DNA from 4 places in the Mesobacillus sp. LC4 genome. Region 1 is predicted to be linked to each of the others. Evidence: riboswitches for the same ligand, from Rfam matches in the RefSeq annotation. Region 1 holds a riboswitch; each other region holds the start of a gene.
The links. Region 1 has a riboswitch for S-adenosylmethionine ahead of metK (methionine adenosyltransferase). Riboswitches for the same ligand answer to the same signal wherever they lie in the genome.
Positions count from the first base shown of each region.

Region 1 (5,533 bases):
AGAGTGATAGGCGGGTCGCCGAAAAAGGTACCAAGCAGGTATAAATTCAGGACTCCTTTGTATGAAATGGAAAACTTGAAGGCACCGGTGCTGCTAATCCATGGCAGGAATGATCACAATGTGTCGGTTGAACACTCCTATCGTATTGAGAAACGATTAAGAGAATTGGACAAGCCTGTGGAAAGCTGGTACTTTGATGACTACACACACTACTTTCCGCCAGTAATGAACCGGAAAATTGTCGACGATTTAACGAATTGGATGAAATCACGCCTACAACAATGATAAAATAAAGTGAAGTTTATGATGAACAATAGAGGAGCGATTATAATGGGGATGCCATTAGAGTTAAATACAATGATTGTCACAAAGGGCCGGGAAAAGCGTCTCGAAGACAATTACTTCTCTTTGACCAAGGAAGGATACAGGCTCTATCCTGTTGATATTCCACTAGAAGTCAAAAAAACAATCGAAGGTGACCTGACAGGAACAGGTGTCATCACGAAAGTAGAGTGGACAGAAAAAACAACAACGCTTACGTATCAATTAGTTTCATTAAATTCAACCAATTAAACAGGGCGTTTTGTGCCCTGTTTTTTCTTTATTTTCATGTATTGAATCAGGAAGACAATAGTCATTCCTAAGTTCCGTTTTTGATAACCTCCTTGGCAAAAGTAAATGGAGCAGCTCAAACGAATATAAACTCTTCTTTAGCGCAAAAATAAGGAAAAAAGAAGGAGTTATGAATAGAATGGAACATAACCCTCAATTGACTTCATCAGAGGTTGCTGCCATGTGGGGAGCGTATATGCAAAATTCAATGGCTCACTGCATCGTACAGCATTTTGCAAAGGTAAATGAAGATACCACAATGACGGAAATCATAAATGATGCGTTATCAAATTGTAAATTCGTAGTGGATCAAGTCAAAACCATTTTTGAAAAAGATAAACATGCACTGCCAATCGGTTTTACCCAGGAGGACGTGAATTTAAAGGCAGGCCGAGTGTATTCAGACCTTTTTGCTTTAAGGTATATTAAATACATGGCTTCGGCAGGAACGGTGGCATCTGCAGCATTTCTCGAAGTGTTGGCAAGGAACGATGTAAGAGAGTTATTTTCGAAGACATCAGAGAAATTTATGAAACTGTATAATGATTCTTGTGACTTGCTTTTAAAAAAAGGCACATTCGTGCGTTCGCCGACAATTCCTCCAATGGAGAAAGCAGAATATCTTCAGGATGAATCCTTTTTATCCAGTTTAATCGGTAGACATCGGCCACTGACTGCTGTGGAACTGGCTCATATTTCTAAAAATACAGAGACGAATTCCATTGGCAGAACCTTTTTGGCTGGTTTCTCTCAAACAGCCCAATCACCAGAGGTAAGAAAATATATGGAAAGAGGTTCAGAAATAGCCGCTAAGCATGAAACTGTTTTTAGAGAAATACTAATAAAGGATGGAGTCCCGCTTCCAAGTACCTGGGATTCTGCGATATCTCAATCCATTGATCCGCCTTTTTCAGATAAGTTGATGATGTTTCAAACAAACAGTCTGGATGCGATCAGCGTTGGTGGCTACGGAACAGCAATTGGAGCAAGCTTAAGAAAGGATTTAGGCGGGCTTTACACAAGACTTGTTACTGAAATCCTTCAATATGCAAATGACGGGATTAAAATAATGATTAATAACAGATGGATGGAACAGCCTCCCCAAAATGTTGACAGGGAAGCATTAAGAAACAGAAGTAATTAGTATGAATTGTCATCAGAAAACCACGATAGCTAATAGTTGTAGAAAAAGAAAAGGGCCATTTCCGATTGGAAATGGCCTTTATGATTATTTCGCTGTTGGTCCGCCTTTTTCTTCGATCACAGATGGTACGTTTGTGAACTTTTTGAAGTTTTCGCGGAATTTGCCTGCGAGTTCGTTTGCTTTTGCGTAATATGCTTCTTTGTCGCTCCATGTCTTGACTGGCTGAAGGACATCGTCTGGTACTCCTGGGACATGTGCCGGGATATCCAGGCCGAAGATTTCGTCTTTGACGGTTTCGACATTGTTCAGTTCGCCTTCAAGCGCTGCCTGGACCATTGCACGAGTGTAGGCCAGCTTCATGCGGCTTCCTGTGCCGTATTCTCCGCCTGTCCATCCTGTGTTCACGAGAAATACCTTTGCATTGTGCTCATCGATCTTTTCACCGAGCATTTCCGCGTATCTTGTTGCTGCAAGCGGAAGGAAAGGTGATCCGAAGCAAGTTGAGAACGTTGCCTGCGGAGAAGTGATGCCGCGCTCAGTTCCAGCAAGCTTTGATGTATATCCACTCAGGAAGTGGTACATTGCCTGCTCCTTCGTTAACTTGGCGATTGGAGGCAGTACTCCGAATGCATCAGCAGTTAGGAAGACGATCGCGTTTGGATGTCCGGCAATGCTTGGGTCCACGATGTTTTCGATCGCCTGAATCGGATAGGCTGCACGAGTATTTTCAGTCAGGCTGCCGTCATCATAATCTGCCACACGTGTTTCTTCATCGACGACGACATTTTCAAGCACTGAACCAAAACGAATCGCGTCATAAATCTGCGGTTCTTTTTCCTTAGATAAGTTGATGCACTTTGCGTAGCAGCCGCCTTCGATGTTGAACACACCGTTAGCTGACCAGCCATGCTCATCATCACCAATCAAACGGCGATTGTTATCAGCTGAAAGAGTCGTTTTTCCTGTTCCGGACAGACCGAAGAACAAGGCTACATCGCCTTCGCGTCCCACGTTTGCAGAGCAGTGCATGGAAAGGATGCCGCTTTCAGGCAGAAGGTAGTTCATTACAGAGAAAATGGACTTCTTCATTTCGCCCGCATATTCTGTTCCGCCGATCAACACGACGCGCTGTTCGAAGGAGACGATGATGAATGTTTCGGAATTTGTTCCATCAACTTTTGGATCCGCTTTAAAAGTTGGGGCAGAGATCACTGTGAATTCAGATTCATGGTCCACAAGCTCTTCCTCTGTTGGGCGGATGAACAATTGATGGGCGAAAAGGTTATGCCAGGCGTATTCATTGATAACCTGAATCGGAAGGCGGTGTTTTGTGTCAGCACCTGCAAATCCTTTGAAAACGAATACTTCTTCTTTTTCTTTAAGGAAATTCAATACCTTATTATATAGTTTTGTGAAAGATTCTTCTGAAATCGGCTGATTAACAGAGCCCCAGTCAATTTTGTCCTTTACGGACACTTCTTCAACAATGAATTTATCTTTAGGTGAACGGCCAGTATACTTACCAGTTGTCGCTCTTACAGCGCCAGTTGAAGTCAGGAGCCCTTCATTTCGGTTCAGGACTTTTTCAACAAGCTGGGGAACGGATAACTGGATTTGCACATTGCTGCCACTTAATAATGCTGAAAGTTCATTTGATATTCCTACAACATTCATCGGAGAATACCTTCCTTTTTTAAAAGATTAATAATTTTGTAAGTGTTTACATCTCGATATTAGTATAACACATTTGTTCGATTAATCTATACTAATCGCTCGAAAAATTACCTTGTACCTATCTTGCGTTATATAATTCTTTCTTTATATAGTCAAGCGAAAAGGATGCTTTTCAAGACCATTTTAGTTTACAGAAAAACTTTCAACAACAATCGACAATTTTACCGAGAAAACCATTGACATGCCATTATAGTTTCGTTATGATTTGGACTTGAACGGATACTCTCTTATCCCGAGCTGGTGGAGGGACAGGCCCAATGAAACCCAGCAACCTGCAGACGTGAAAAAACAGCTTTTTGGAATGCTGACCTTTTTCCGGGCAAAGGTGCTAACCTGACGCAAGGGAACTGCCCTTGAACGATAAGAGCGAAAGGCGCGGATTTAAGCTAAAACCTTTCCTCGTAAATGGAGAGGTTTTTTATATTGCTTTTTTCTGTCCAATGCATTGAATTGCAGCTGGAATGCCTTCTTAGGTGTCATTGCTCCCGTGGGTGAGATTAGGAAAAAAGATATTCACCATGAATCCTAAACAAATTTTTCTAATAAAAACTCAGCGTTTATTTCATACTACATAGGGAATGAGTACCGTATCAACCCGAGGTCTGTATTGGGACAGCCTCGATCAATTTTTATACATGAGGGAGGAACTCAGATGTCAAACAAACGCCGTTTGTTCACTTCTGAATCAGTAACAGAAGGCCATCCGGATAAAATTTGCGACCAGATTTCTGACGCGATTTTGGATGCGATCCTTGCAAAAGATGCTAATGCACGTGTTGCTGCTGAAACATCAGTTACGACAGGCCTTGTACTAGTTGCAGGCGAAATCACTACATCTACATACGTAGATATACCTAAAATTGTTCGTGAAACCGTCAAGGAAATTGGTTATACTCGCGCGAAGTATGGTTTCGACTCTGAAACTTGCGCAGTGTTGACTTCCATTGATGAGCAGTCTGCTGACATCGCTATGGGTGTTGACCAGGCTCTTGAAGCACGTGAAGGACAAATGTCCGATGCAGAAATCGAAGCAATCGGCGCTGGGGACCAGGGCTTGATGTTCGGTTTTGCATGTAATGAAACGAAAGAGCTTATGCCTCTTCCGATTTCATTGGCTCACAAGCTTTCACGCCGCCTGACTGAAGTGCGCAAGGAAGAGATCCTTCCATACCTTCGTCCAGACGGTAAAACTCAAGTAACGGTTGAATACGATGAAAACGACAAGCCAGTCCGCATCGATACGATCGTTATCTCAACTCAGCACCATCCTGAAGTTTCGCTTGAGCAAATCCAGCGCAATCTTAAGGAACACGTGATCAATCCTGTCGTACCGGCAGAATTGATCGACGAGAACACAAAATACTTCATCAACCCAACTGGCCGTTTCGTAATCGGCGGACCGCAGGGTGATGCTGGTCTTACTGGCCGTAAAATCATTGTTGATACTTATGGCGGATACGCTCGCCACGGCGGAGGCGCATTCTCCGGTAAGGATCCTACAAAAGTTGACCGTTCAGCGGCATACGCTGCACGTTACGTTGCGAAAAACATCGTAGCTGCCGGCCTTGCTGAAAAGGTTGAAGTTCAGCTGGCATACGCAATCGGTGTTGCCCGTCCGGTATCCATTTCAATCGATACTTTTGGAACAGGCAAAGTAAGCGAGGATGTACTGATCGATGTTGTTGAAAGCAACTTCGACCTTCGCCCTGCTGGAATCATCAACATGCTTGACCTGCGCAAGCCAATCTACAAGCAGACAGCTGCTTACGGACACTTTGGCCGTTCTGACGTTGACCTTCCATGGGAGCGCACAGACAAGGCTGAGACGCTTCGCACTCAGGCACAAGGAAAATAAAAAAGTACAAGGGGAGTTGCATAGAAATATGTAACTCCCCTTGTTATTTACCGTCTAATCAAGGAACACCAAAATTATCATCAGGTTTGTGTATGGTCCAAAAGGTGTAAAATAGAGTATTACCTTAAATTTCCCTTAGATTTTACTGCAAAAATTTTGCGTTTAATGATAGTATTAGATGGTATGTT
Region 1 is NZ_JBGCUB010000007.1:27,527-33,059, forward strand. It holds gene AB5I83_RS19205 (alpha/beta hydrolase family protein) at 1-285, shown strand, start outside; gene AB5I83_RS19210 (DUF2584 domain-containing protein) at 331-573, shown strand; gene AB5I83_RS19215 (DUF3231 family protein) at 743-1,756, shown strand; gene pckA (phosphoenolpyruvate carboxykinase (ATP)) at 1,841-3,430, opposite strand; SAM riboswitch class I at 3,715-3,857, shown strand; gene metK (methionine adenosyltransferase) at 4,143-5,345, shown strand.

Region 2 (5,533 bases), on a different contig from region 1:
ATGCTGCTACATCCGGCATCACTCTTGGAGTCTGGCCGGCAACAAGCGTCACAAGTTCAATATTCTTCGGATTCTCAACGATTTTATCTAGTGAACCAATCCCATCGAAGCCGTCCTCAAGCTTGATCAAACCTGCTTCCTGGAGTAAAAGAAGTCCTCTTCCCATATTCGTAGCTTCGTTTGCAAGAGCAATCTTTCCACCCTCAGGGATGTCTTTCACGTCTTTGTATTTATCTGAATAGAGACCCATTGGTGCAATCTGTGTGGTAGCGATTGGTACAAGGTCAAGATTATGTTCCTTGATAAAAGCGTCGAAATAGGAAACCGTCTGGAATGAGTTTGCATCCAGTTCACCCTCTGCAAGTGCCAGGTTCGGCTGAACATAATCAGAAAAAGTGACGATTTCGACTTCAATTCCTTCTTTTTCTGCTTTTTTGGCAACAAAATCCCAGACTCGGTGATCGGTTCCGCTGACGCCAAGTTTCACTTTGACGGTTTCGCCGCTTTTAGCTGATGATGAAGAGCTTGAGCATGCGGTGCTGATTAAAGCCAGACTAAGTACAATCAATAGTAATAGTAGTTTTTTCATTTTATTTTCCTCCTGGTTATCTTCTTCTGATTTTTTTAGCTGATATATTTCCAAGGGATTGAAGTCCCTGAACCATTACAATCAAGATGCCAACTGTGATGAACATTGTCTGGGTATCAAAGCGCTGATAACCATATGTAATTGCCAAGTCGCCCAGGCCGCCGCCGCCGATTGCGCCGGCCATTGCTGATGCACCGATCAATCCAACCGTCGCAATCGTAAAAGCAAGGATCAGCGAGCTCATCGCTTCGGGAAGAATAAATTTGAAAACAATCTGCCATGGTGTGGCACCCATTGATTCAGCTGCCTCAATCACTCCGGGGTCCACTTCCAGGAGGGAGTTCTCTACCAATCTAGCAATATACGGACCGGCATAGAAGACTAGTGGAACTACAGCCGCTGCTGTACCAATTGACGTACCAACAATCAGCCGGGTCAGCGGGATGATTGCGACCAGCAGGATAATGAATGGCACTGAGCGAAAGACGTTGATTAGACTATTTAGTACATTGAAGACAGGGGCGTTTTCAAGTAAATGGCCTTTCCTGGTGACCACAAGCGCGATTCCCAGCGGCACTCCGAGGACTGCCGAAAACAGGAGGGAGAACGCAACCATTTGCAGTGTTTCGATTAAGGCCTGAATAATTTGCTCTGAATTAACTAGCATGTGCTGTCACTTCCTTTATGCTTACTTTTTGCTGATCGATAAAATTAAGGGCTCTCAGAATTTCTTTATCACGGCCCTGTAACTCGACAATCAGGTTTCCGAATGGGATTCCTTGAAGTTCTGTGATATTGCCGAAAAGAACATTGACGTTGATATCGAATTTCTTTGAAAGCTGGGACAGAAGCGGCTGACCGGCTGACTGGCCTACAAAGTTGATCCGGAATACCTTATGCAGTCCTGAATTTTCTTCAATAATCTTGTACACGGAATCAGGAATGCTGTCATTCATGATGGTGCTGACGAAATTTCTTGCCGTTTCTGTTTTAGGAGCTGAAAAAACACTGAAGACAGTATCTTCCTCGATGATTCTTCCATCCTCGATGACAGCAACTCTGTCACAAATTTCCCTGATGACGGACATTTCATGGGTAATGATTAAAATCGTTATGTTGTACTCCTTATTGATTTTTTTCAAAAGCTGTAGGATCGAGCTGGTTGTCTGCGGGTCCAGGGCAGATGTCGCTTCATCGCAAAGCAGGATTTTCGGCTGGGTTGCCAGAGCCCGGGCAATTCCGATTCGCTGCTTCTGGCCGCCCGAGAGCTGGTCTGGATAATTGTCTGCTTTATCAACCAGTCCGACAAAGTCGAGCAACTGATAAACCCGTTCTTTTATTTTCGCCTTCGGAAGCTTACCGAGAATGAGGGGCATCGCGACATTTTCAAATACTGTCTTGGAGTTTAAAAGATTGAAATGCTGGAATACCATCCCAATATTCTTTTTAACCTCTCTCACTTCTTTTACAGACAGGGAAGTCATGTCGCAGCCATCCACAATCACCCTTCCAGATGTCGGCCGTTCCAACAAATTCACACAGCGGATCAGCGAGCTTTTTCCCGCACCGCTAAAACCAATGACTCCGAATATCTCTCCTTCTTTGATTTCTAAATCAATTCCATTCAATGCCGCTACCTTATTTCCGCGGCTTTCATAGACTTTTTCCACTTGCTCAAATGTGATCATCTGTCTTCCTCCTTTGTGGATATAAAAAAACCTCTTCCCGGAAACAGGAAGAGGCATGCCGCAACGAATGCTGGTCAATATCTCTTCTTATCTCCCAAGCTCATGCTTGCTGGATTTGGCACAGTACTCATTGTGAGTCCGCTGCCGAGGCATCAAAGGGCCAGTCCCTCCGCCTCTCTTGATAAGAAAGTATCCTTATGAAATTTTTTGGGTGGGTATTTTTGGGAAATAAAAAGTCCCCTTCAGAAAGAAGAGGACATCAAATGAAAAGTCAGCCTCTTCTTATCTGTCAAGCTCATGCTTGCTGGATTTGGCACAGTCCTCCAAAGGAGTCCGCTGCCGAGGTGTCATAGGGCCAGTCCCTCAACCTCTCTTGATAAGAAGTAACGAATATTGAGTTGTGAATCTTGTTTATTACTTTACTGTGTCAAAGAAAAAGTGTCAATCATTTTTGTTGTATTTTTTTTAGTAATACGAAAAATAGGAATATAGTATTAAATAAAAGGAATCGGCCAAAAAAAATAGAACCCCTGCAGCAGCAAGGGGTTCCATCGGGAAAAGAGCTCTATCGGGTAATCACAATCGGTCCATTTTTCGTTAGGATGATGGTATGCTCGCATTGAGCGACAAAGCTGTTTTCTGTTACATAGGTCCATTCGTCGTTTTCATTTTGGAAGACTTCTTCTTCGCGTGTTGAGATGAATGGTTCGAAAGCGATGACCATTCCTTCTTTTAACAGTTCGTCATCCCATGGCTCATGATAGTTGTAAACGTGATCGGGGGCTTCATGGATAGTACGCCCAATCCCGTGGCCAGTAAGGTTTTTGATCACTGTCAGTCCGTTCTTTCGCGCAGTCGCTATAACTGCTTTGCCAAGTCCGCTTTTCTTCGAGCCTGGTTTCGCTTTTTTCAAGCCTGCTTCAAAAGCCTCTACAGCCGTTTCGCAAATCTTGGTTAAAATCGGATCACCTTCGCCAACGACGAATGAGATGCCAGTATCAGCGAAATATCCATTTTTTGAGCCGGAAACATCGATATTAACGATATCGCCCTCTTTGATCACCCGGCTGCCCGGAATCCCGTGTGCGACTTCTTCATTCACACTGATGCATGTATATCCTGGGAAATTGTATTCACCCTTCGGAGCGGAAATAGCGCCATGCTCTTCAAACAACCTGCCTGCCATTTCATCGAGCTCTTTCGTGGTAATTCCAGGTGCAGTCTTCCCAACTAATTCTTCGCGAATCAAGCCGACAATCCTGCCGATTTCTTTTAATCCGTTAAAATCTTCTTCTGTTTTCGCAATCATAATTTATTCCTTTCCAATAGCATCGATTTAAAAAACTCTACGATTAGATTATCCTTTTTAAGCTTGAAAATCCATTCTTTAGGTTTGTGGTCAGTCTGGATTGAATCCGGATACTGCTTACAGCAACAATCTTCTTGTCTTCCGTGAAAACGATACCAATATGATGGTATCAATATTTTGCTCTATCACCCAAAAACTAAAAAATTGGTACCATAAGCAAAATTCGATGGTTAAAAGGGTTGCTTGCAGGTCTGTCCAATTATGGTGTAGAGGAAACGAAACAGGCCATCACGATTTTAAAAGAACTAGGAACTCCTTTGTTAATCCACCAGCCTGCTTATTCAATGTTTAACCGCTGGGTAGAAGACGGGCTGACTGATTTGCTTCAAGAAGAAGGTGTCGGATCAATCGCATTTGTTCCATTGGCTCAAGGGTTGTTGACCAATAGATACTTAAATGGGATTCCGGAAGATTCAAGAGCGTTAAAGCCGAACAGCTTCCTTAATGAGGGTGATGTTTCTGAAGAAGTTCTTACTAAGGTAAGGCAATTAAACGAAATAGCTCAAGAACGAGGCCAGTCACTTGCCCAGATGGCATTAGCCTGGGTGCTCAGGGAACAGAAAATCACCTCAGCGCTTATCGGTGCAAGCAAGGTCAGTCAGATTGAAGAAAATGTCGCTGCATTGAACCGTCTTGATTTTAGTGAAACAGAACTGAACATGATCGAGGACATCTTAAAATAAGATCTCCAAACAAAGCTGTAAAGCCAAATGGTTTTACAGCTTTGTTTTATATTGGAATGATTTTCTTGTCATTAGGGTAAAGGGAACTTGGGCTTATAAGAGTTAGCTTTTTACCATTATAGTCTGCTTTGGTAGTATGTAAATGAGGCACTGCCCGTAACTGAAAAATAAGAAATCCTCAAAGTGCTAACAATATTAATAAGAAAATATGAGATTTAGGGGTGAAAAAGTGATCAGCTTTGAAAATGTATCGAAGAAATACGATGATGGAACTTACGCAGTCAATAATTTTAACTTACATATTAAAGAAGGGGAATTGCTTGTCCTGATCGGTCCAAGCGGTTCTGGCAAAACAACAACATTAAAAATGATCAATCGATTGATTCCTCTTACGGAAGGCTACATTAAAATCAAGGATATGATGATCAGTGACTATGATATTCACGAGCTGCGCTGGGATATTGGATATGTCCTTCAGCAAATTGCCTTGTTTCCGCATATGACGATCGAAGAAAACATTGCGGTTGTTCCGGAAATGAAGAAGTGGGAGCAAAAAGAAATCGATCAACGCATTGATGAATTGCTGCAGATGGTCGGACTTGAACCAAAAACGTACCGCAAAAGACTGCCTAGTGAGCTATCCGGTGGTCAGCAGCAAAGAATTGGCGTGGCCCGTGCACTTGCTGCCAACCCGCCGATCATTTTAATGGACGAGCCATTCAGTGCCTTGGATCCCCTTAGCAGGGAAAAGCTCCAAGATGATCTCATTGAACTGCAAAAAAACATAAGAAAAACCATCGTTTTTGTCACTCATGATATGAGCGAAGCATTGAAGCTTGGAGACAGGATCTGCTTGATGAGAAATGGGGGAATCGTCCAGACAGGTACTCCGGAAGAGCTGCTCCAGCAGCCTGTGAATGACTTTGTCCGTGAGTTTGTCGGAGTGGACCAGGCCGAGGAAAGGATGGTCGATGTCAGGGAAGGAGTCAAAGCAACAAATCCTGAAGAAATGGACAATCTTCCTATCGTTCCTTCACGTGTCCCTTTAAATGAAATACTGTCGTTGCTTGGTGAACATGAGCAGCTGGCGGTGCAAGATATGGATGAAAAAATCGGTACCATTGACCGACAGGGAATCATCCGCATTTTATCCAGGCAGATGGAGGGGATGAAATGAACAGTTGGACTTCCACTTTTATAGATA
Region 2 is NZ_JBGCUB010000009.1:11,826-17,358, reverse strand. It holds gene AB5I83_RS20625 (MetQ/NlpA family ABC transporter substrate-binding protein) at 1-589, opposite strand, end outside; gene AB5I83_RS20620 (methionine ABC transporter permease) at 606-1,256, opposite strand; gene AB5I83_RS20615 (methionine ABC transporter ATP-binding protein) at 1,246-2,277, opposite strand; SAM riboswitch class I at 2,362-2,465, opposite strand; SAM riboswitch class I at 2,557-2,660, opposite strand; gene map (type I methionyl aminopeptidase) at 2,843-3,586, opposite strand; partial or broken gene AB5I83_RS20605 (aldo/keto reductase) at 3,808-4,329, shown strand; gene AB5I83_RS20600 (ABC transporter ATP-binding protein) at 4,559-5,506, shown strand; gene opuFB (osmoprotectant update ABC transporter permease/substrate-binding subunit OpuFB) at 5,503-5,533, shown strand, end outside.
Region 2: another riboswitch for S-adenosylmethionine. It lies ahead of AB5I83_RS20615 (methionine ABC transporter ATP-binding protein); the one in region 1 lies ahead of metK (methionine adenosyltransferase).

Region 3 (5,533 bases), on a different contig from region 1:
ACGGACTTCCTGAGAAATCTTGATGCCAGGAACCTCATTATGAAGGAATTCCGCGTTTCGGCTGCTCGTAAGCGGCATCAGTCCGATGAAAATCGGAGCATCGATGTGCTTCGTCGCTTCGTGAACATCCAGAAGCATTTTTTCAGAATAAACTGGCTGGCTAATGAAATAATGTGCACCAGCCCGGATTTTCTTTTCCATCCTCAAGACAGCCTTATCGATGGAACGGACATTCGGATTGAAAGCTGCACCTATTGAAAAAACTCCTTTTTGTCCTAGATCTTTTCCAGAGTAGGAAAGACCATCGTTAAACTGTGTGATCATTTCAATTAATTCAAAGGAAGAGACATCAAATACAGAAGATGCTCCCGGAAAATCACCTACTCGGGCAGGGTCGCCGGTAACGGCTAACACATCATGCAGGCCAAGTGTATGCAAACCCATTAAATGAGATTGAAGCCCTATGATATTGCGGTCACGGCATGTTAGATGCACTAGCGGGCGCAAGCCGACTTTTTCCTTCACAAGCTGCCCGATTGCCGCATTCGAAATCCTTGGAGAAGCAAGTGAATTGTCAGCCAGGGTAAGGGCATCAATCCCTGTATCCTTTAGTGCTCTTGCTCCTTCAAAAAATCGAGTAGTATCCAGTTTCCGCGGTGAATCAAGCTCCACGATTACAGAAGGCCGCTCTTGTACTACCTGATGAAGTGGAGCCACCGGCCTTTTTACATCAGCGGGAGTGACAAAAATTTTCGATTTCTTCGCTGGGATTTTCTTATTTAAAACCGGGGCTAAACCCATTAGCTCATCAGCAAATGCCCTAATATGTTCAGGCGTCGTTCCGCAGCAGCCGCCAAGCAGCCTTACTCCCTGATTCCGGAAACTTTGGGCCGAATTGCCAAAATATTCAGGATCGCCTTCGTAGTGGAATTTACCATCCGTATAAGCAGGCAAACCGGCATTTGGATAGGCTGAAAGAAATGCCTTTGAAGGCAGCTCGATCTGCTCCAGGCTTGAAATCATATGATGGGGCCCAAGTCTGCAGTTTAGGCCAACTAAATCTGCGCCAAGATCTTCGAGTCGATGGAATGCCTCCTGAAGGGGCGTTTGATCCTGCATGATCCCAATTTCCTGAAGGGATACCTGGGCGATGATCGGCAAATTGGTTTCCTTTCTGGCAATTTCGAGCACAGTCTCGATTTCTTCCATATCATAAAAGGTTTCCAGCAGCAGCCCATCTACACCCTCCAGAAGAAGGCAGTATAGCTGCTCCCTGAAACTTCTCTTGATTTCCTCAATGGGGATGGCAGATGGTCTTATACCACGGTTCCCGCCAATTGTTCCAAGTACATATGCATCAGTGCCTGCTGCCTGGCGGGCGAGCTTAACTGCCGCACTATTAATCTCTTTTACCTGGTCCTCGAGTCCATATCTTTCAAGTTTTATATAATTCGCTGCGTAGGTGTTCGTCTGGATCAAATCGGCACCTGCATTGATATAAGCTTTATGGATCTGGATGATGTCATCAGGATGCGAAACATTCAACTCCTCATAACAAGTACCGGCTCCATAAGCGTGGAGGAGAGTCCCAATCGCTCCGTCGGCAATTAATATTTCATTTTCCAGGCGTTTCAGAAAACTCATTTGACTTCCTCCTTTTTCACTGCAAAAATCCCTGCACTATTCAAAGCTTGGTCAATGTCCGCAATCAAGTCCTCTGCGCTCTCTAGCCCGACTGAGAGCCGGAGGAGGCCATCACTGATTCCGCGTCTTTCACGTTCATGCTGCGGCATGGCTGCATGGGACATTTTTGCGGGGTAGGAGAGGATGGACTCAACCGCTCCAAGACTTACTGCAAAAACAGGCAGTTTCAATTGTTCTATAAATCTAGATAAAAGCTTTGCATTCTCAAGTTCAAAAGATAATACAGCTCCGGGTCCAGAAGCCTGCTGCTTTTGAATGCCTGACTTAGGGTGGTTCAGAAGACCAGGGTAAAAGACATTCTTGATGAAAGGCTGTTTATGTAAAAATTCAGCGATTTTCTTGGCGCTTTCCTGAGACTGATTCATTCTGACCGACAGAGTCTTCATGCCTCGCATCACAAGCCATGCATCCTGTACCCCCAAGACTGCACCAAATGAGTTCTGAAGGGAATACAGCCTTTTTGCCAGTTCTTCATCCTTGACTACCGCTAGACCCGCGACCGTATCACTGTGGCCGGATAAAAACTTTGTAGCGCTGTGAAGGACAATATCAGCTCCGAATTCAAGAGGTCGCTGCAAGTAGGGTGTCATGAAAGTGTTATCAACAAAGGTTAGGGCACCGTGACTCTTCGCTATTTCGCTGATCGCGGCAATATCCGTTACTTTTAACAGGGGGTTGGAAGGCGTTTCTGCATATAGCAGGGCTGTGTTTGGCCTGATCGCTTGTTCCACTGCCTCAAGATCGGTCATATCGACAAAAGTGTGCTCAATACCAAAACGGTTCAACACCAGTGTCACCATCCGGTATGTCCCGCCATAAACATCCTCGGTGACGACCACATGATCACCCTGCGAGAGAAGCAAAAATGCCGTTGAAATTGCTGCCATTCCAGAAGAAAAAGCAAAACCCCGGATACCCCCTTCAAGCTCGGCGATAATGTCCTCAAGCGCCTCTCTGGTGGGATTAAGGCTGCGGCTATAATCATATTTCCCGAACTTGTCTGCCGAGAGCTGATGGAAGGTAGAGGCATGCTGGATGGGCACACTCACTCCACCGGTTGCAGGGTCAAATTTATGCTTGTTATGCAGAAGCTGGGTTTCGAAAGTATATGGATGGCTCATAAAACTTCAACCTCCTGGCGTGCTTTATTGAATGAATGATCCAAGTCAGATTTCAAATCCTCCACATTTTCGATTCCCACCGAGAACCGCAGCAGCCTTTCACAAACACCCGTTTTTTCTCGTATTTCTGCCGGGATGTCAGCATGTGTCTGTGTTGCAGGATAGGTAATAAAGCTTTCAACTCCGCCAAGACTTTCAGCAAACGTGATGACTGATAGACTTTGTAAAAATGGATTGACCATGGCAGGTGAATGTACCCTGAAAGAAATCATTCCGCCTCTTCCGGGATAAAGGACATCCTTCACTGCAGGATGATGCTGTAAATAACCGACCAATTCACTGGCATTTTTCTCATGGCGTTCCATTCTTAATGACAATGTCTTCATACCACGGATCAGCAGCCAGGAGTCGAATGGACTTAAGACCGCTCCACCGCCATTATGATGGAGGAAGAGGGATTCACATAGATGCTCACCCTTTGCCACGATCAGGCCTGCAAGCACGTCATTATGCCCTCCAAGATATTTAGTTGCACTGTGAATGACGATATCGGCACCTAAAGTCAATGGTTTTTGCAGCAGGGGAGTGTAGAAGGTATTATCAACAATCAGAAGAATACCGTTCTCTTTAGCAATCTTGGCAATTGCTTCAATATCTGCTTGTTCCATCAGCGGATTCGTCGGCGTCTCTACAAAAAGAGCCTTCGTCTTTTGGGTTATGGCCGTTTTGATTTCGCTTAGATCAGACATGTCAGAATAAGTACTGTGTAATCCCCATTTTTTGAAACCTTGTTCGAGAAGACGATAAGTGCCTCCATATAAATCCTTAGAGACAATCCATTCATCTCCGTGCTCGAATAGTGAAAGAACGGTCCAGATTGCTGCCATTCCGGAGCTGCAGGCAAAGCCGCGATCACCCTCCTCCAGGTCTGCGATCGCCTTCTCAAGAATTTCACGAGTAGGATTGCCGGTGCGGACATAATCATAGCCGCTGGACTGGCCAATCCCTTCGTGCCGATAGGCTGTCGTCAAATAGATTGGTGGATTGACGGCTCCTGTTATTGTTTCACTCCTGTTTCCAAGCTGTGCAAGCTTTGTATCGATTTCTGCCAATAGACTCACTCCTAAAGATGTAGTGGAGGGCAATTTTTGTTTTACCTTCGGTTTAAAACAGACAGGTTCCACATAAGCTCCAGAAAACAATGCGGGAAGTCCTTAATAAAACAAAAAAAGCCTTCTTAAGAAGAAGACTTTTACAGATGATAGCCATTCTTCTTATCTGCCAAGTTAAAAAAACTTGCTGGAATTAGCACCTTTTCAACAAACAAGGTTGAAGGTTGCTGAAGCTTCATTGGGCCAGGACCCTCAGCTTCTCTGGATAAGATTTCATATTATTGAATTATTAAATTTCTCTAAATATTACAGCTGTTAAGGATGAATGTCAATCATTAAATTAAAGCGGTGAAGTAAATAGGTAAAAAATCATGGTGGGTGTGCGAATTAATTTGTTTTTGATAGATTCTGGGGGATAAGGGGGCTACTGCTGTCATGAATCTGATGTTATTATGATAGGTTTTCAGATTAAAGGCATAACCCTGTCAAGAATACGTTGTTTTTTTGACAACTTTTCAGCTTATGGAGGCGAACCTGTCAAGAATAGGATGTTTTTTTGACAGCTTTTCAGCTTATGGAGGCGAACCTGTCAAGAATAGGATGTTTTTTTGACAGCTTTTCAGTTTATGGACGCAAACCTGTCAAGAATCTGCTGTTTTTTTGACAGCTTTTAAGTTGATCGGGGCAAACCTGTCAAGAATACGTTGTTTTTTTGACAGCTTTTCAGCTTATCGGGGCAAACCTGTCAAGAATCTGCTGTTTTTTTGACAGCTTTTCGGCTTATAGAGGCAAACCTGTCAAGAATCTGCTGTTTTTTTGACAGCTTTTAAGTTGATTGGGGCAAACCTGTCAAGAATACGTTGTTTTTTTGACAGCTTTTCAGCTTATCGGGGCAAACCTGTCAAGAATACGTTGTTTTTATGACAGCTTTTCAGCTTATCGGGGCAAACCTGTCAAGAATACTTTGTTTTTTTGACAGCTTCTCAGTTAAAGGAGGCGAACCTGTCAAGAACAGCCCAGCACTTATTCCAGCAGAAAGCCAATTAACAAAAGAACAGAATGAAAAAACTAGCTCATCTCTAAAAGATGAGCCAGTCTGCCTTAAATATTTACCTATTAATATACTCCTACAGCATCAAAAGCTTTATTGACAGCATTTACTTCTGCGGAAGTGGATCCGTAAAGATCTTTTGCTGCTTGTACAGCTCCGGCTCGTGCCTGGCTGAAGTTAGTGGAAGATGTGAAATAGACTGTGTTTGCTCTATAGAAGATCGCACCCAATTTTTCTGTACCGATTCCTGGTACGGATACTCCATAATGTGAACCGCCTTCGCTCAGCAGGTAGGCAGCTTTATTGATGATTCCGCTGTTGATATGGACTCCACCATTATCGGACGTGCCAGTGTAACGAACAGAATAGTGATCTGGATCGCCGTATTTAGCAGGGTCACTCATGGAACGAAGGGCATCGCCGGCTTTATTTGGTGTGTAGATATCTTCACCGATTTCAAAATCAGGATTATTGTTGTCATGGAATTCAGCAAGCGTACCGAAGATATCAGAAATCGCCTCGTTCAAAGCACCTGATTCATACTG
Region 3 is NZ_JBGCUB010000001.1:1,121,568-1,127,100, reverse strand. It holds gene AB5I83_RS05770 (bifunctional homocysteine S-methyltransferase/methylenetetrahydrofolate reductase) at 1-1,644, opposite strand, end outside; gene metC (cystathionine beta-lyase) at 1,641-2,825, opposite strand; gene AB5I83_RS05760 (methionine biosynthesis PLP-dependent protein) at 2,822-3,937, opposite strand; SAM riboswitch class I at 4,097-4,209, opposite strand; gene AB5I83_RS05755 (M4 family metallopeptidase) at 5,054-5,533, opposite strand, start outside.
Region 3: another riboswitch for S-adenosylmethionine. It lies ahead of AB5I83_RS05760 (methionine biosynthesis PLP-dependent protein); the one in region 1 lies ahead of metK (methionine adenosyltransferase).

Region 4 (5,533 bases), on a different contig from region 1:
GCTTGACGATCATCAACGAATTGATTGCCCCTACAATCAAGGCGGCTGCGATCGCTGATAATACCGCAATTAAAGTATTCTGCGAAAACCAGACAAACATCGAGATGACGATGGCGTTGGATAGTGATGCTACTGAGCCGACAGATAAATCAAAACCATCCACAGTCAGCGAGATGGTGATCCCGACCGCGATGATCGTCACAATTGAAATCGAGCGCAGGATATTGATGACATTATCTCCGTTGATAAAAGAAGGATTTGCTGCCGCGAAGATTGCGACCAGGACAAAGATGGTCAATATCGTCCCATATTTATATAGGAACTGGAACAGTTCGAATGTCTTTTTCGGCGTTGGCTCTTGCTGCAATGGGAGTTTCGCTTCCATCCTACCTTCCTCCTGTTGAATAAAATAAAAGTTCTTCTTCTGTTGTTTCGTTGGTTACCAGCTCCTTGACAGGTTCACCGTCATAGAGCACGTAAACTCGATTCGTGATGCCGACGATTTCTGACAGCTCCGAGGAGGCATAAATGATACCCTTCCCTCGAGCTGCAAGCTGGGCAATCAGCTCAAAAATATCCCGTTTCGCACCTACATCCACGCCCTTGGTTGGTTCATCAAAGATATACACGTCCGCATCGGCAATCAGCCACCTGCCAATCGCCACCTTCTGCTGGTTCCCGCCTGAGAGGTTTTCGACCCTCGCATTTACTGAGGAAGTCTTGATGCCGAGAGCCTTTATGTATTCCTGTGAAGTTTTTTTCTCAGCCCGCCGGTCGATAAAACTGAAATATTTTGAGAATCTCTTAAGATTGACAGCTGTAAGATTCGCGGTAACCGATTCTGCGACAAGCACACCTTCCTTGCGCCGCTCTTCTGGCACAAGGGCCAGGCCGCTTTTTACAGCTGCATGAGGACTTGTCAGTTTCAGGTTTTCTCCTTTTAACTTTACGGTTCCACTCTTTGTCGGTGCAGCACCAAACAATGATTTGCACAGCTCGGTCTTCCCCGCTCCGACGAGGCCGGCTATCCCGACAATTTCCCCTGTTTTTAAATGAAGGGAAGTATTTTTCACTTTGCCTCCATGATCTGATAGGCCTTCGACTTCCAGCAGGGGCTCCCCGAATGTGCTGACCCTCGCCGGGAATTGGTCTTCCAGTTTCCGGCCGAGCATGTATTCAATCACCTGGTGGGTGCCGACTTCAGGAATAGCCTTTTTCACGACCAGCTCCCCATTTCGCATGACCGTAATCTCATCACATAACTCAAAGATCTCCGGCAATCGATGGGAGATGAAGATGATGCCCACATTCCTCTCAGCCAGTTCCCTCGTGATCCTGAACAGTTCGGATGTTTCGGTATGACTGAGCGGAGCAGTTGGTTCATCAAGGATGAGGAAGGAGCAATTGCTTGAAGTCGCTCTGGCGATCAGCACAAGCTGCTTCTCAGCAAGCGTGAGCTCCCCGGCAAGTTTTTTCACAGGAATGTGAAGGTTCATGCTGGAAAGAATTTCAGTTGCCTGTTTGAAAAGCTGCTTCCAATTTACCCAGTGTTTATTTTCTGCTGCCTGCACTGTGTGATTAAGCATGATATTTTCAGCAACTGTCAGGGATGGGATGATGGCTGTATCAACCTCCTGGTAAACGGTCTGGATTCCAAGTTTCTGCGCATCTGCCGGCTTGCGGATTTCCACCTTCCTGCCATCAAGCTGGATTTCACCGGTGAAATGGTCGTGGGCTCCAGAAAGCACCTTCATTAATGTGGATTTGCCAGCGCCATTAGCACCAATCAACGCATGGATGCTGCCCGTTTCTGTGCTGAAATCCACCTCATTCAGCGCACGCACTCCCGGAAAGTCAATACTGATGTTTTTCATTTGAAGTTTCATCCCCGGGCCTCCTCTCTATCATTCTGCAAAGCAGACACTCTCGTAAGTTTGAGAGTGTCTGTTTTGTTTTGTTTGAGTGTAAACTGGAAAAAATCGTGCGGAATTTCCAATTCGCTATAAAAGTGAAATTCTCGCTATATATATTGAAAAGTCGCTATATTATTGGAAAAGTCGCTATATAATCGAGAAAGTCGCTATATAATATTTTTTTCAGCTATAAAAACTTCTCAACCAACCATTTCAATAGTTATTTCTTATAATGATCCTTCAATTTCTCCATCCAGTCTTCCAAAAATGCATCCGATTTGCCCCAGCCTTCGATGATTTCAGCTAAATTCGCCATGTTCACCGGCTCTTTTGACTGCTGGAGCTCTTCCTGGGAAATCAGTGATGCTTCTAAGTCGTAGCTTGCTGGAGTTTCTTCACCTGCAAGCTTTTTCGCAAGCAATCTCATATTCACTTCCCCAATCAGCTTTGGATCAACAGCGGCCGTGTATTTCCATGAGCTTCCATCTCCCTGGATTTCCTGCAGGTCAGCATTGGATACATCAATTCCGTAAATCTTGATTTCATCGCGGCCCGCTTCCTTGATGGCACGTGCTGCACCGATCGCAAACGCGTCCCAAGTTGCGAAAATCGCGTCAATTTCTCCTTTTGGATGCTTATTCAGCATGGCTGCAACAGCGTTCTGCGTCTGGACGCTTGTATCAGCGGCGGCCACTCCGAATCTCTCAACTTCTTTGATTCCCGGATTCGCCTTTAAGGTTTCCTGGTAAACTTTATTTCTTCTGACCATCGGCGGGAAGCCATCTACCCATAGATAAACGATATTTGCTTCGCCATTTTGGTCTTTCACAAGCTGGTCCAGCGCCTGTGTGGCGAGGGCTTCATCGTCCTGGGAAGTAAGAGTGACACCTTCTACCTGAGCAAGGTCTGGATTCGAATCAAAAGTCACGACACTTTTGCCCTCATCCACTAACTTTTTCACATCATCTACTGTTGCCGCATCGTCACCATGCGAGATGATGAATCCATCATAATCCTGCTGCAGCCCTTGGTTAATCGCGTCATGGAATTTTGCTGTATCTCCATTCGCAGTAAAAACATCTACCTTGAAGCCAAGAGCTTCTCCTTCTGCTTTTGCTCCGGCTAAAAATTGTGCAGTATGGTCGTCTCCGCCGATCTTGCGGATCACTTTAATTTTGACTTCCTCACCTTTGGCAAATCGCTCCGGAACTCCCTCAACAGGACCAGAGGCCGTCTTCGTCTCTCCCCCGCCACAGCCTGTCAGCAGCAATGCAGAAGCAACTGCACCTAAAAATACTTTTTTCATTCCTTTTTTCATCTGAATTTCCCCCTTTGATTGATCTGCCTGTCTAACACAAATAAAAAAACCTCTCCAGAAAAGAGAGGTTTCAAACGCAGTAAAAATGCAAAGGTCGGATTCCTCTCTTATCTTTCAAAACAAAAAAAATTGTTTTGCAGGATTTAGCACCAATTCCAATTGGAACGGTTGCTGGGCGTCATAGGGCCAGTCCCTCTGCCACTCTTGATAAGAGAATTTCTTTATTGAGTTAATGTTGCAAATCGATAAATTTTACTTTAAACTCCTATACTCATATTGTCAATATTATTTCGAAAATTTAATTTTATTCTTTTTTCACACCAAGCAAAAAGGAAGACTCCAATCGGAATCTTCCTTTTTCAATTAACCTCTCCCTGCAGCGGTCATCCATTCAAACTGGCGAAGCTTCACTTCGTACAGTGTCAATGGGTCGCGGTACAGCTCTGGGTTGATTCTCATTTTTTCAAGCTCGGTCTTGCCATAACCAATTTCGGAATTGGCATCTTCTACTGCTTTTTCTAGTACGTTGAATGGATTTTTGAAGAACAGGTTCACGTCGCGTTCAATCGATTTTTCAAAAATCTCGAATTGCTGCAGGAATCTTTTCGCGGTGGTCACGCCGATCTCATAATAATCTTCTGTCTCCAGATAGGTTTTATATCGGTTATAAAGCATCGCATTGTTTTGCGGCAGCACGCCTAGCAGCTTGCCTGCGCTCTTCAGGAAGAATTGCTGCGGTGTCGAGCGGTTCATGATGTTGATTTTTTCATAGTGAACGCCGTTCGTCATCCGATTTGCATCGCGGCGCCAATCATCAAGTACCCTGAAATCGCAGTCCAGGCTGATCCGTTCATCTCCATACATCGAGTTAAAACCGTCAGCCATTTCATTCAAATAGTTTTGGCTATGATCGAATTCGTCCTTCGAATGCTGAATCCATCCTTGCAAATCCTCATGGAATTTCGGCAACAGTGTTTCATCAAGATATTCTCTTATCTTCTTGTTCATCGCTTCATCCATTTCAGTATGGATTTTTCCGAAATCGCTGTCCTCTGTTACCAATTCAGAACAACTCCGCAGGATTTCCGGAATTTTTTCAATGATTTCCGTACGGGTTTCGTCCTTGATTTTACGGTATGACTTCTGAATGGATTTCGATTTCTCTTCCTCGATGTCACCCAGTTGATTGATCGCACCATTCAGCTTGCTTACCATCTCTTCGTTCCAGCTGATTGTTTCCATATGGTCATTTTCAATTTCAATCCGTTTATCAAGCAAATACGTGATCGCCCTTCTCACAAAGAATTGCAGTTTTGCTGTGCGCTCCTGATCGAAGTCTACTGTGCTTCTGTTTGCTTTGATAAAATCAGAGAAATCTCTCAACTGCTTGCCTTTATCATAAGTAGCTGAGAAAGCGAACATCTTTGCTTCAGGATAGTATTGGCTGATTTCCGCTGATGTTTGGTCGAATACTTCTATTGCCTCTTGCTGACTGTAGACAGCATCTATTTTATTCAACAGGAAGTGAATAGGAAGCTGCGGGAAGTACTCGGATATTTTCGTGAGGATTTCCCTTTCTTTTTCCGTAAAAGGGTCATTTGCGTTAAGCACGAATAATAGGCTGTCAGCAAACCTCAAGTAATTGTACAACGGATGATTGTCATAGTTATTACGATTGATTCCTGGAGAATCAATTAGCGCCAACTGATGGTCGTGCAGGAATGGGAACTGAGCTCTGAAGTCAATGATCGTTTCCTTTTTATGGTTCTGGCGGCGAACTCCGGCGGATTCCTTGAAGTCCTCGAGATCCGTGATTTGGCGGACTGCCGTATCGTTAATTTCCTGGATTTCCGGATTCTCATCGTTCATGAACCTGATGACAGCACCAGTTGGAGTTGTAATCAGCTCTTCGCCAACAATCGTATTGACGAAGGATGACTTTCCATTTCCGGATAAACCGGCAATCAGCAGATTATGGACATTGGTTTCCTGGAGCTCACGGACCATCCATTTTATCCTGTTGCCTACTTCGATTTCATGGTTCTCAGCCCACTTAATGATGGTCTCAAATAACTGCATGCTATCTTCGTATCCATTATCGTATTGACGCGAATTCAGGACAAGGTTCTCCGCGTCGTGAATCGCCGACGTGGTTATGGTTCCTGGAAAAACCTCATTCCAAGCAATGATTGATGATGCTGAAACAAGGCTGTTAACTGGACTCGTAATTTTCAGCCAGTTCGTCAGCAACTCAGGAATCAGCGGTGAGATTTCCTTAATCAACCGATCTCCATTAATCAAT
Region 4 is NZ_JBGCUB010000003.1:89,165-94,697, forward strand. It holds gene AB5I83_RS11305 (ABC transporter permease) at 1-385, opposite strand, end outside; gene AB5I83_RS11310 (sugar ABC transporter ATP-binding protein) at 387-1,886, opposite strand; gene AB5I83_RS11315 (sugar ABC transporter substrate-binding protein) at 2,134-3,231, opposite strand; SAM riboswitch class I at 3,336-3,445, opposite strand; gene AB5I83_RS11320 (dynamin family protein) at 3,595-5,533, opposite strand, start outside.
Region 4: another riboswitch for S-adenosylmethionine. It lies ahead of AB5I83_RS11315 (sugar ABC transporter substrate-binding protein); the one in region 1 lies ahead of metK (methionine adenosyltransferase).